4 regions of the Paenibacillus sp. PK3_47 genome follow, and region 2 is predicted to be linked to each of the others. Evidence: predicted binding sites of a transcription regulator. Region 2 holds the regulator's gene; each other region holds the start of a gene.
The links. The regulator LexA, encoded in region 2, represses DNA repair genes until DNA is damaged. The targets are predictions, from matches to a motif close to CGAACATATGTTCG.

Region 1: the regulator LexA is predicted to act here: its motif matches at 2,003-2,016, upstream of C2I18_RS04325 (YolD-like family protein).
Region 3: the regulator LexA is predicted to act here: its motif matches at 1,802-1,815, upstream of recA (recombinase RecA).
Region 4: the regulator LexA is predicted to act here: its motif matches at 1,811-1,824, upstream of C2I18_RS22830 (YhjD family protein).

The regions. Positions count from the first base shown of each region.
Region 1 covers NZ_CP026029.1:935,487-938,695, forward strand. The annotation lists gene C2I18_RS04310 (WGxxGxxG family protein) at 20-511, opposite strand; gene C2I18_RS04315 (M15 family metallopeptidase) at 583-1,263, opposite strand; gene C2I18_RS04320 (hypothetical protein) at 1,392-1,547, shown strand; gene C2I18_RS04325 (YolD-like family protein) at 1,619-1,954, opposite strand; gene C2I18_RS04330 (hypothetical protein) at 2,151-2,729, opposite strand; gene C2I18_RS04335 (glycosyl hydrolase) at 2,922-3,209, opposite strand, start outside.
Region 2 covers NZ_CP026029.1:6,629,146-6,632,354, forward strand. The annotation lists gene C2I18_RS28775 (hypothetical protein) at 1-405, opposite strand, end outside; gene C2I18_RS28780 (DUF896 domain-containing protein) at 454-663, opposite strand; gene C2I18_RS28785 (LysM peptidoglycan-binding domain-containing protein) at 773-1,186, opposite strand; gene lexA (transcriptional repressor LexA) at 1,383-2,009, shown strand; gene C2I18_RS28795 (L,D-transpeptidase) at 2,139-2,477, shown strand; gene C2I18_RS28800 (hypothetical protein) at 2,575-2,796, opposite strand; gene C2I18_RS28805 (hypothetical protein) at 2,917-3,141, opposite strand; gene C2I18_RS28810 (hypothetical protein) at 3,138-3,209, opposite strand, start outside.
Region 3 covers NZ_CP026029.1:6,778,808-6,782,016, reverse strand. The annotation lists gene pgsA (CDP-diacylglycerol--glycerol-3-phosphate 3-phosphatidyltransferase) at 1-248, shown strand, start outside; gene C2I18_RS29475 (competence/damage-inducible protein A) at 297-1,586, shown strand; gene recA (recombinase RecA) at 1,885-2,949, shown strand; gene C2I18_RS29465 (regulatory protein RecX) at 3,034-3,209, shown strand, end outside.
Region 4 covers NZ_CP026029.1:5,270,575-5,273,783, forward strand. The annotation lists gene C2I18_RS22815 (xanthine phosphoribosyltransferase) at 1-471, shown strand, start outside; gene C2I18_RS22820 (hypothetical protein) at 576-893, shown strand; gene C2I18_RS22825 (hypothetical protein) at 1,002-1,214, shown strand; gene C2I18_RS22830 (YhjD family protein) at 1,330-1,785, opposite strand; tRNA gene C2I18_RS22835 (tRNA-Leu) at 1,965-2,048, shown strand; gene C2I18_RS22840 (GNAT family N-acetyltransferase) at 2,944-3,209, shown strand, end outside.

The DNA of each region.
Region 1 (3,209 bases), 1.1 Mb from region 2:
CGGACCATAGTCGAACAGCCTAGCGGCGTTCGCGCTCGCTGCTCTTGTTGCGCATGCCGGCCAGACCGAGGAGACCGATCAGACCAAGCCAGCCCCAATCCATGCCGTCATCATTGTTGTTGTTGGCAGCGGTCGCCCGGTATCTGCCGTTGTTGTTATTGTTATTATTGTTGTTGCTCAGTGGTGACACACCGTGGTTATCACCTGTGCGGTTGTTTCTGTCGCCGCCAAGGATGTTGTCGGTGGTTCTGTTCACTGTACCTGTCGTGCGGTCCATCATGTTGTTAACTCGTGTGCCAATGCCTGTACCTGTACCATTACCATTGCCAGTTCCATTGCCTGTACCATTCAGCATATGCGTACGTTCGGTGTTCATGCCTGTTGCTCCTGTATCAGGAACAGCAGATCCCATACCGCCACCTGTACCTGCAGCATGTGCAGCAGATCCTACACCAAGAAGACTCATGGACAATACGGTTGTGCAGGCAAGGCTTGTTATCAGCTTGTTCAAAAAATTTACCCCCTTTGTGGTTTGTCGCTGATAATTTCCCCCTGTGCCGTATCATCTATGCAAGGAAATTTTTATCGGGTAACCAGCTTGACCGTCCTGCTGGCTGGATCATAAGTCACCTCGGCACCCAGCGCTTCAGCAACAGCCCGGACAGGTGCATATGTGGTACCGCCGTCCATCAGACCCTCCGCAATCTTATGTCCGTTCAAGGTTATAATAACCTCATTGTTATTCCCGCTTTCATTCGCGTTAATCCGGGCTAAGGCATCCTGCACCTGCTGCGCTGTTGGTCTCCTGCCTGCCCGAAGCTGTTCTGTTGTCAGTCCGAACGTCATCTGAAAATGAGGATAATCCTTAAACGAAGTCCAGTCTCCGCCCCACTCAAAGCCCAGCTTACGGGCCTCCTGCACGACCTCCTGCCAATCCGCTGCTCCATCCTTGTCCCCGTCACGGGACATATCCCAGGAGAGGCTTGTGCCGTCCGGCAGCAGCAGCGCAAAATCAAACGCCAGTCCGTAATTATGGTAACTGCTGCCTCCTTTGGCATTAGTCACAATAGGCCCCTTCTTGGTTCTGCCCTGCGCATAAAGTGCGTTCTGTTCGGCAATGCTCCGCATTCCCTGGGTAATGACAATCGGCACGCCCCGGGCGTAACTCCGCTCGATCAGTTTGGTTGCACCGGCCTGCACCGCCGGATGAAGCTTGCCAAGAGAAGCCGCAGATTTACGCTTGACCTGATCTAAAGTCAGCATGTAATCACCCCCTGGTCTATTAAATGCCCTAGCCGGAACCCTTGCCTGTACCATCCCCTATTTCCTGCTCTATCCTGGATGATTTCCGCGATATAAGGCCATGCTAACCATACAAGGGGAGTGAAGACATGGATATACACAGCGACAGCTACAAAGTAGCCCTGCTGAACGGCCGGGAGGACGCTATTGAGGTGATCCGCCAGGCCGAGGCTGAGGTTGCCCGAATTACAGGGAACAAGGACGTTACTCTTATTGCTTACGAAAAAACAGATCCCTCCGGCTAGACCCGGGGATTATGCATGTAAGAAAAAAATTCCGGGCACTCCCAAAAGAGTGCCCGCTGCCAAGATTACGCTCATACTATATAAGCATCTGCAATATCGTCCACATTAATCCATTTCCATTCTTCCGCCCACTGCAGCTTGAATTCCCGTGTATGGGTGTGAATCGATGTGACGAATCCGCTCAGCTGCTTATTTTCAAAAGGACCGGAAATGATCACTGTTACCCGCACATGCGCCCGCAATGACAGTCCCAGCGTACATTCTATTTCCTCCAGCTTCTCTTCGTCCAGTACCGGCCTGACCCGGCGCCACGTCTCTTTTTTATCCTGTATCATAAGGCTATTATGTTCCGGGATCATCATCCGGCCGCTCTCCCGCAGACCGCTGCCATTCAGCTTCTTGCCCATTGCCGTTCCTCCTTCAAAAAGCTCGTTATTGCCGCTCTATATTGCACACGAACACATGTTTGTATTATATCCGCGAAACCGAGTTTTGATCAACCAGAAAATTTATATTTTCACGTTCAAAATGGACACAGCAAAAAAGCGCCAACAGCATCACCACTGTACAGCGCCTTATGAGCTTTTCTTTTTATGAAGTTACTTAATTTCCTGCTTCGCTACTGTCTGCTGAACCCGTCGTCTGTGAAGCCCCTTCTGCTGCGCTGCTGTCTGCTTCAAGCAATCCTACAGCTTCCCTTGCTTCGTTCAATTTCGAGATCCCGTAGAGCATCGCTACGTCAGCCTGCTGATTCATTTCGTTGAACTCATCGGCTGTCACATCGGGGGAAACGGCGCTTTTGGAGGCCTGTTCCTTGATGGAATAAGCGCTCTGGAACGCAATGGTCGAATCTCTGAGCAGCTTTTCAATATCATCGGGAAGATTGCTGGCGATTTCCACGTCTTTAACCTGATCCGCAAGGTCGGAGGCCGTATCCTGGAATTCATCGACCGCCTTTTCAAGTTCCTTATCGGTGGCATTTCCTGTCGAATAGGAGGTCAGTGTTGCATTAAAATTTTCCAGCGAGGACTTGCCCATTTCATCATATTTTGACATCTCGTTGTAAAAGTTAAGTACAGTCTCCTGCACTTCTTCCTCGGTTGCTGGTGCGGCACTATTATTGCTGCAGGCGCTAAGGATAACCACCATTAATAGTAGTCCTGTCAGTAAAGTTTTTCTCATAATAAATCCCTCCACTTAACAGAATAATGGCGAGTTTTGCAAAGCGCAAATGAAATTAATGTAAAAAAAGCATGCATAAAACAAATTGCCATTTTAAAGCGTATACATAGTAAAAAGAAACGGAAATCCCCCTATAAATGGACTCCGTTTCGTTATTTTTCCGCGATAAAACCGGATACCGCCGCCTATCTACTAAGGCATATAAAATGCCCCGGCCGGAATCACGCTTTTAGCCTGACTGGGGCTCTCCCACATCAGTACCGCCCGCGCATCGCCCTGATTCTCAAAATACTCCACCTTGAACTCATGCAGTCTGCCTGCTGTCAGCTTTACGCTGCCTCTGCGTTCCTCTCCGCTCTGCTTCATCCAGCTGTCGATAACAAGCGTACCGTCAATCCATATCCGGATGCCGTCATCTGAATAGGAATATATAGTATAAGTCTCACTGTATGCCGCACCCAGTCTGCCCCTCCAGCGCAC
Region 2 (3,209 bases):
CTTCAGAATTACAACATTGCGGGACAATGTGATTTTCTCAATTTCTGAAGCCTTCAGAAACCGTTCGCGGTTGTATTTAATTGTAGAAACTCTATCGCGTTCTACCTTCAAATACGGTCTGCGGAAGAACAACAGCGCCGCAAGTGCAAAATACAGCACTACCCCCAGCCAATTCGCCAGAACGCCCTGTCCCTGCACCTCATCAATGGAACCGACCACCCAGAACATGATTCCAAGCAGCATTAGCACTACCGGAAATACAATGTTGCGGCCCTTAAAAACCTCAGTGCTCTTGGCAGCTGATTTAGACGAAGCAGCATAAATGGAGTCCTTCCCCTGCTTCTTTCTTTGCTTGTTGACCTGCTGTGTGTTGCGTTGAACCATTCTTTCCCAAGAACGGGCCATCTAAGTTCCCCCTAGTCATTCTGAAATATCTATGAAAAAGACAAAAGGTTACTGTAACGGTCCCTTGCTGCCTTGTCCATTCCCGTCTTCATCCACAATCTCAATGGTATCCAGCTGGGCGCGGAAGTTGCGGCGGATGTTGCCCAGATAGATTTCGCGGAGCTTGGCGCGTTCTGCCAGTTCCTCTTCAGTCAGGCCGTCACTTTTCTGCTTACGGGCCAATTCGTTGATGCGTGCGACCAATTCATCAATATTCAATTCTTTTCCCTCCCTATAAATATCATTTTAACTTTGCCATGAGAAAAAGAGCTTGTCAAGGTTTGCTCCCTGAAAGCTCTTAGAGATTAAGTATAACAGACACTAAGCATTAATACACAGGCAAAGTCAGAACATCCCCGGCCTTGATCCTGGTATCTTTCAAACCGCTGGTTTGTTTAATTCCTTCTATATAAACTGCGGTCTTCATATTGGAGGGTTTGTTCTCCAGTGCAATACTCCACAGTGTATCTCCTCGCTCGACTACAACCCGCTTGCTCTCGGTAATCAAAGATGTTGAACCTGCGAACACATTGCCTACAACAGTAAAGCCGGAAATTACTAACATGAGCACCAGCACAAGCTTAACAAGGCTAACCTGGCGAAGCACTCTCATAATTGATGTTAACTTATCAACAGCGGAACCTTTAGTTTCGTTCATATAAGCTGAAGCGGAATGATTACTGGCAGCCTGCACCTGACGGGGTTCATCGTAAATGCTGCGGTATGTACTGTATTTTAACATAATTATCGGCCTCCAAACACTTGTTCTTACTTTCGAAAATAATATAACACGAACATGTGTTTTGATCAACAGTTTTTTCGAACAGCTGTTCGCAGTTTTGTTTTTGCCAAAAATGCAGATAGTTAGAACTTATGTTTGTACGAACGGCAGTTCTATGTTATAATTTTCCCAAACATATCATATGGGGTTGATTCCGATGTCAAAGATCTCGAGTCGCCAGCTGGCGATCCTGGAATTTATACGTAACGAAGTCCGCAGCAAGGGATATCCTCCTTCCGTCCGGGAAATCGGCGAAGCTGTAGGCCTGGCCTCCAGTTCCACTGTGCATGGTCATCTGGACCGTCTGGAGAAGAAAGGCCTGATCCGCCGCGACCCGACCAAACCGCGTGCCATTGAGCTGCTAGGCCAGGAAGATTCCGAGAATGTGCATCAGTTCGTTCAGACAGTTACCCGGATCCCTGTCGTCGGTAAAGTCACCGCCGGTTTACCGATTACCGCAACTGAGAATATTGAAGACTATTTTCCGCTCCCTACTCATTATGTAGGGGATAACAAGGTATTTATGCTTTCTGTCCTCGGAGACAGTATGGTTGAAGCTGGCATCATGAACGGCGATTATGTCATCGTCCGCCAGCAGCAGACTGCTGACAATGGTGATATTGTTGTTGCCATGACAGAAGAAGATGAAGCAACTGTCAAGACCTTCTACAAGGAACGTGACCATATCCGGCTGCAGCCGGAGAATCCGGCCTACGAACCTCTCCGCCTTAACCGCGTAACGATATTAGGCAGAGTCATCGGACTTTTCCGTGACATCCACTAAAAATTAACTCTCCCTGAAGACTGCACCGCCTCCCTGGCGAAGCGGTCTTTTTATTTTGCCAATATCCTGAAAGTTCCTGAACCGTAAAGACTCCCGGCACATATCCTGTTAACAAAGGAGTGCTGCCCCATGCCTAATTACCGGATTATTGTCGACCTGTCCCAACGAATGCTGTATCTGCTGGATAACGATAAGGTTACCCGGGGGTTCCCGGTCGGGATCGGTAAGGTCCTCACTGCCTCCCCTGTCGGCGAATACACCATTATCAATAAGCAGCCTAACCCCGGCGGGCCTTTTGGCGCCTTCTGGATGGGATTGTCCAAGCCGCATTACGGCATTCACGGAACGAATAACCCTGCCTCTATCGGGCACATGGTGTCACTGGGCTGTATCCGGATGTACAATGAAGATGTAGTGGCCCTCGCTGCGATCATTCCTATTGGAACACGGGTAACGATTCGGGAATAAATCCAACCTCATTGTACCGACGCGGGGCTGTTTATTCCGGAATAAGCAAAAAGGCATCCCGCAGGATGCCTCATCATACTTAAATATCATTTTACAGTTACAGGATACTGCGCAAGAGTCTGCTCGCGACACGGTTTAAGCGCAATGCTTCTCTGATCGATGCTCTGGCTGCCAGCAGTTCACGTCTGGCCCGGCTGGGATTCGGGATCCGGCGCAGGTTCTCATTGATTTCCTCAAGTCTTTCCAGCAAAACCGCACGCTGTGCCTGCAGCGCTCTAAGCGCCCTGCGTATTCTTGCACGTTCAGTCTGTGTCATCATTACACCTCTTTTACTTTTGATAGTATAAGAGATGCAATGCCAACCTTCTGTGCCTGTGTGATCCGGCAGTTTTCTATTTAATAGTGACAGTTAACTATGAACAGACATGTACAGGAACTGTTACTTCGTAATAGACAGACGCACGCGAAACTCAAATTCATCCCGCTGATACAGCATCCCCGCAATCATCACATCATCCGGCGTCCATCTCTGCACAGGCCCGGCATAGTCAGCAATGACATGCGGGCGTCCGTTGACCAGTTGCACGACATAAACTTTTACCTGGGCCAAGGCCGCAGTGAACAGATCTGCATCGCTTTCCAGCACTTTGTATGGAGCTTTCACCGGAACTCCCCCTTGCCTGCGGATTCGTAGGTACTGCGTATTTCAAGGTTTTTGGCGTGTATGTACAA
Region 3 (3,209 bases), 150 kb from region 2:
CAGTAACCGGACTGCGCCAGGTGGCTCTTCTTGAAGGCAAAGTTGTTGCAGCCAGTAAATGGGGTAAGATAAAGACAATAGTGCAGATTGTAGCCATCTCGCTTCTGCTGCTCAACAACTTCCCGTTCCAGTTCGTAAGCATTCCGTTGGACGATATCGCGATCTGGGCTGCGGCTATTATTACGATCTACTCGGGAATTGATTACTTTGTGAAGAACAAGGAATTGCTGCAGCTTAATAATTCTTAAACTTATTAACGAATCCATTATTTCTACTGCCAGGAGGGGAAGCCAGCTATGAAAGCAGAAATTATTGCCGTAGGTACAGAACTATTACTTGGACAAATCGTTAACAGCAATGCCCAGTTTTTGTCGGTAGAGCTTGCCGCCCTGGGAATTGACGTCTATTTTCAGACAGTAGTAGGAGACAACAGCAGCCGGCTTCAGCAAGCCATAGAAATTGCGCAAAGCCGTGCGGATGTCATTTTGTTCACCGGCGGTATCGGTCCGACTGAGGATGATCTTACCAAGGAAGCACTTGCTGCTGCACTTGGACGTTCGCTTCATATTGACCAGTTTGCTATGGATCACGTACAGCGGTTTTTTGACGAGCGCAAGATTGTCATGACCGAGAACAACCGCAAGCAGGCGCTTATCATTGAAGGAACCACACCGCTTGCTAATGAGATCGGGCTGGCTGTGGGCATTGCATTCGCAGATAAAGGCAAGTATTATATCGTTCTTCCGGGGCCGCCGCGGGAAATGAAGCCGATGTTCACCGAAAAGGCGAAGCCTTGGCTGCAGCATCATGCGCTGACGAATGAAATGCCGATTTACTCCAAAATGCTCAAATTTGCCGGTATCGGCGAGTCGCTTCTGGAAGATAAACTGATTGATCTTATCCGTAACCAGACTGATCCGACCATTGCTCCTTATGCGAAGGAGGGAGAAGTTACGGTCCGCATCTCTACCAAAGCGCCTTCCGAGCGTGAGGCGATGGAGAAGCTGGATGTGCTGGAGAAAAAAATCCAGGAGATTCTGCCGGAGCACATGTATGCCAACATAGACATGCCGCTGGAGCAGCTGATTGTGGACTGGATGGCGGATGCGGGGCTTACGCTGAGCGCTGCGGAAAGCTGCACAGGCGGACTGCTTATGGAGAGTATCACCAGTATTCCCGGCAGCGCGTCCATGTTCAAGGGCGGAATTGTGTGTTACTCGAATGAGATCAAGAAAAAGCTGCTCAATGTGCCAGCTTCCTATCTCGAAGGACCGGATGCGGTTGGTGCAGTGAGCCGTGAAGTGGCTGAGGTACTGGCTGATCAGGTAAGGATGACGGCTGACACCGACTTTGGACTGTCTGTTACCGGGGTAGCGGGACCGGGGTATTCCGAACGCAAGCCGGTAGGGCTTGTCTTCGTCGGTCTGGCGGAGCGGGGATACCCTACAGAGGTATTCGAGCTTAATCTCAAGGGTACGCGCGAGAACATCCGCCTGCGTACGGTCAAAGCGCTGCTGTACCGTCTGTGGCGCAGGCTGGAGGAACGCAAAATCGCAACCCCGCTTGAAGGATCGAACTTGCAATAATAATCCGTAACAGTATATAATTATTTATACGGAAGAACCGTAGCACTGAGATATCTTTGCTGCGGTTTTTTGTTTGTAATATTCAGGAATCGCCCGCTGCAAGCTCTTTGGTGACTGTGTGCATGGACTTTCGTTATGGTTAAATATGACTTAAGATCTGTATGCGGGAGGAGGCTTACAATAAAAGGGAGATTTATCCCGAAACAATAAAAAAACGAATGTATGTTCGAAAAAAAGCTTGGCAAGAGCCCCAAAACACGGTATTATATAAATATAAACAGTGAAGGAAGTGGTCTGATTGTCAGATCGTCGTGCAGCGCTTGATATGGCGCTTCGTCAAATAGAAAAACAATTTGGTAAAGGTTCTGTCATGAAGCTTGGCGAATCCAATCACATGAAGGTGGAAGTTGTTCCTAGCGGAGCCTTGGCACTGGATATTGCACTAGGTATCGGCGGACTTCCCAAAGGACGGATCATTGAAGTATACGGACCGGAGTCTTCCGGTAAGACAACGGTTGCTCTTCATGCTATTGCTGAGGTTCAAAAGGTTGGCGGACAAGCTGCCTTTATTGATGCAGAGCATGCACTTGATCCTAAATATGCCAACGCGCTTGGTGTTAATATTGATGAATTGCTCCTGTCCCAGCCGGATACCGGCGAGCAGGCGCTTGAAATTGCCGAAGCACTCGTGCGCAGCGGCGCGGTAGACATCATTGTTGTCGACTCTGTAGCAGCACTGGTACCTAAAGCGGAAATTGAAGGCGATATGGGGGATTCCCACGTGGGTCTGCAAGCCCGCCTGATGTCCCAGGCTTTGCGTAAGCTGTCCGGAGCCATCAACAAGTCCAACACCATTGCGATCTTCATCAACCAGCTTCGTGAGAAGATCGGTGTTATGTTCGGTAACCCGGAAACCACTCCAGGCGGCCGGGCACTAAAGTTCTACTCTTCCGTGCGGCTTGATGTACGCCGTGTAGAAAGTATCAAGATGGGTAACGATGTAGTAGGTAACCGTACAAAGATCAAAGTCGTGAAGAACAAGGTTGCACCTCCGTTCAAGCAGGCTGATGTTGATATCATGTACGGCGAAGGGATTTCCAGAGAAGGCAGCCTTGTGGATATCGGTACCGAAATGGATATCGTCAACAAGAGCGGCGCCTGGTATTCCTACGAAGGAGAGCGTTTGGGTCAAGGCCGTGAGAACGCCAAGCAGTTCCTGAAGGAACATCAGGATATTGCCCTTCTGATTGAGAACAAAATCCGTGAAGCCAGCAATCTGACTACCATTGTGGCTGCACCAAGTGATTCCGAGATTGCAGCTGAGAAAGAGGAAGAAGAAAACCTGCTGCTTGAAATTGAATAATATATAACGTAATATAGCGCCCTGTGATTGATTGTGCAGGGCGTTTTTTCAACATATCAGCAAGTATTGAGGTGACAGAGAGCAATGGTAATCCAACTGAATGAGGAGCCGGAAGAGCAGGACGAGCAGGTTCTGGCAGATTTCCCTGATAATGAGCAGCTTGTGATCACGAAGGTGGAACGGCTGAAGAAATCGGATCACCGCTATATCATCCATTTCGGATCGTATAATATGACTGTCCATGAGGATGTCATGATCAA
Region 4 (3,209 bases), 1.4 Mb from region 2:
ACGATGGAAATGGGACGGGAGTTTGCCGGGAGATTTGCGGACGCCGGAGTAACGCGGGTAGTTACTGTGGAATCCTCGGGTATTGCCGTGGCATTTGCCACCGCTTATGAAATGAAGGTGCCGCTGGTCTTTGCCCGCCGCAAAAAAACGCTGCTGGCAGATCCGGATGCCTTGTGCGAGAGAGTCCCTTCGTTTACCAAAGGTATCGTTACGGACATCATGCTGTCCCGCCAATATATCTCCTCTGACGATAAAATTCTTTTTATCGATGATATTATCGCCAACGGGGATGCAGCCCGCGGACTGATCAAAATCATTCAGCGCTCCGGCGCTGAGCTGGTAGGTCTGGGCGTTGTTGTCGAGAAAAGCTTCCAGGCTGGCGCCCGTACGATCAGAGAACAAGGCATCCGGCTGGAATCGCTGGTCAAAATAGAGTCGCTTAGTGAGGGTACGGTTGTTTTTGGAGAGTAACCGGTGACAATTATAGGAACACTGCCTATTTTTTTAACAACTTCTTTTCACCCCATTACTTTTCCTTTATAATAGGGTTTAGACATAGGAGAGGAGGCGTCACAATGGGGAAAGAACCGGTGACAGAGCAATTTTTTATTGATAAATTAGCCGAGGCCAAGGATCATTTCGAGCGTGCGCTGGATTGCAAACATACGGAGTTCGACGATCTGTATCCCTATATGATAGAACATCCTCAGTTTTTCTGGTACAAAAGATATGTAGCCTGGTCTGAGCTTTTGACAATTACAAGCTTGTGCCAAGAACTGGATTTCGACTGGAAGCAGAAGTTCTCTGAACATCAGGTGGAATATCTGGAAGAACGTGTGATGTCCGCTAAAGTTCTTGATTTCTGGTTTGAGAAGAACGAAGCACTGATATAGCAGCTTTATAAGATATACAGAACTGACAGTTCAGTAAGAAATCAGGGCCCAAATGGATCTCATTTGGGTCTTTTTTATGGCAGAACGGCAGAAAGGGGAGGAATTCATATGATAAGTGATGAACAGCTGGATGCCTACCGGATTTCCGGGGAGAGAATACGGGTGGTGCGCGACGCGCTGCCGAGCAATGATATAAGAGGGATCGTGCTGGCTTGGGACGAGTCCCAGGTAATGATCCGCAGACCCAACAAGCATGTTGTGAAGCTGGACCGCAATTATCTGTTCCAGCCTGTTAAAGAGCCCAGACCGGACAATATTTAGAATTTTGTAAGCTCCTGACCGTTGTCATGTCAGAATAGAATATTCTCTGCAATGCAAGACAGCCCCCACCCGGTGTTACCGGGCAGGGGCTGTCTTGCTGTTGTACGGGTAAATCCTAAATGGACAGAGCCATCTGTTCTACAGAGGGGTTCTGCGGAAGAACGCTTAACTCCGGATTCAAGCCAAGATAAGCACGCATCCGCAGCATCATCTCATTCCGGAAACCGGGCCAGAGGATATTCATCTCGCCGACGTATCCCCGGCACGTATACTGGGCTTCGACTCCGCGCTGATCCTGGCGGATGGTCGTAACCTTCAAAGAGTGAGCAGCCAGCTCACGGGTTACCTCCTGCAGCATCAGGGAAGTCTTCTTCGTTGCGCTGGAGACCAGCTCCATATAGAGCTGCGGAGTCTTAAACAGACCGCTCTTACCGATTACCCGGCAATCGCGTTCAAAAACTTTATGGATAAACGTTAGCAGCAGATAGCTTCTGACAAGGGACAATTCGTCTTTGGTTATATCTTCAGGAAGAGTTGGTGTATTTAGGGTAGTTCTCTTGGTAGTCGCCATTATAAATCACCTCATTTATATTATGCGAACTTTTGTTCTTATTATACCTCTTTTCCGTAAATAAAAGCAATATTTAACCAAAAAATTATGTAATTAAATGAAAATAAAAAAATGTTGACTCCAGATTCCTGGCATGGTAAGATCTATCTTGTGGCCGCGAGAGCGAGTCATTGAAATATGCGGTCGTGGCGGAATTGGCAGACGCGCACGGTTCAGGTCCGTGTGGTAGCAATACCGTGGAGGTTCGAGTCCTCTCGACCGCATCATGTTTTACAATGAACAGGTGGTTAAATTGCATTCAGTGCAATTCAACCACCTGTTTTTTATTGTGGCTTTAGCCCATAGGCGTGAAAGGCGTGAAAGATAAATCTATAAGTCCACCTCTTATGTGTGTGGAGGGTACCTCCGTAATAACTGCGGGCACAGTAGCTCCCTTCTTACGGCTCAATGTACTCGGTTTTTCGCATATAATTAGCAACATTTCCTTTGTAATGGCTCAATGTACTCGGTTTTTCGCATATAATTAGCAACATTCCCTTTGTAATGGCTCAATGTACCCGGTTTTTCGCATACAATTAGCAACATTCCCTTTGTAATGGCTCACTGTACTCGGTTTTTCGCATACAATTAGCAACCTTCCCTTCGTAATAGCTAAATGTACTCAGTTTTTCACGTGCAATGAGTTCGATTCCTCAGTAAGAGGATAAAAGGGCGAGGGTGAGAAGTCTACAAGCACAAGCGCCAACCGTGGACAAGCGGGTGTAAGAGTGTAAAAAGAATACGCGATCCATTAGCAGCAACGGGAGTAATAAGTAAGTAACACGTTTAACGGTCAGGTGAGAGTGACAAAAACATTTGGGGCAGGCTGGCGTCATTAGGCACGATATGGCAACATTGGGGATTCTATCAGATAATCCCCCGTTAGACGGGGGCTGGTTCCGGCTATTTTTTTGACAACGCTAATGCACTGCACAGGTGTCCAAGACAGTCCAGTCTCCACGCCGTCAGACTTCCACAACCGCAGGGCGGTAGCAACTAGCTCAGCTGCACCGGCTGTAGTCCGCAGGCTGCTTTCCCTGGTAAAATGATACAGTAGCTGCTGCGGGGTATATTTCTTTGCGGACAGTACAACAACTTTTTTGGCGGGAGTTGATATTGATGATAATTAAAGCGCTGGAAGTTAGCCGGGAAGAAGAGTTTCTGGCTTTTTGCCGGAAGCACCGGGATCAGCTGGATGACTCTTTTCTAAGTGAAGAGGAGCTTGAACGATTTAAGGCTGATGCGGACAATCCCACATACATAGCAGTAAATTCAGACGGAGAGCTGGCGGGTGCCGCCTCGCTGATGCTTAATGATTACAGCCGCAGAGGGCGGAAGGCGCGCCTGAGAATTCTGTATGCGGAACCGGAGGCTGCCGGCGTATA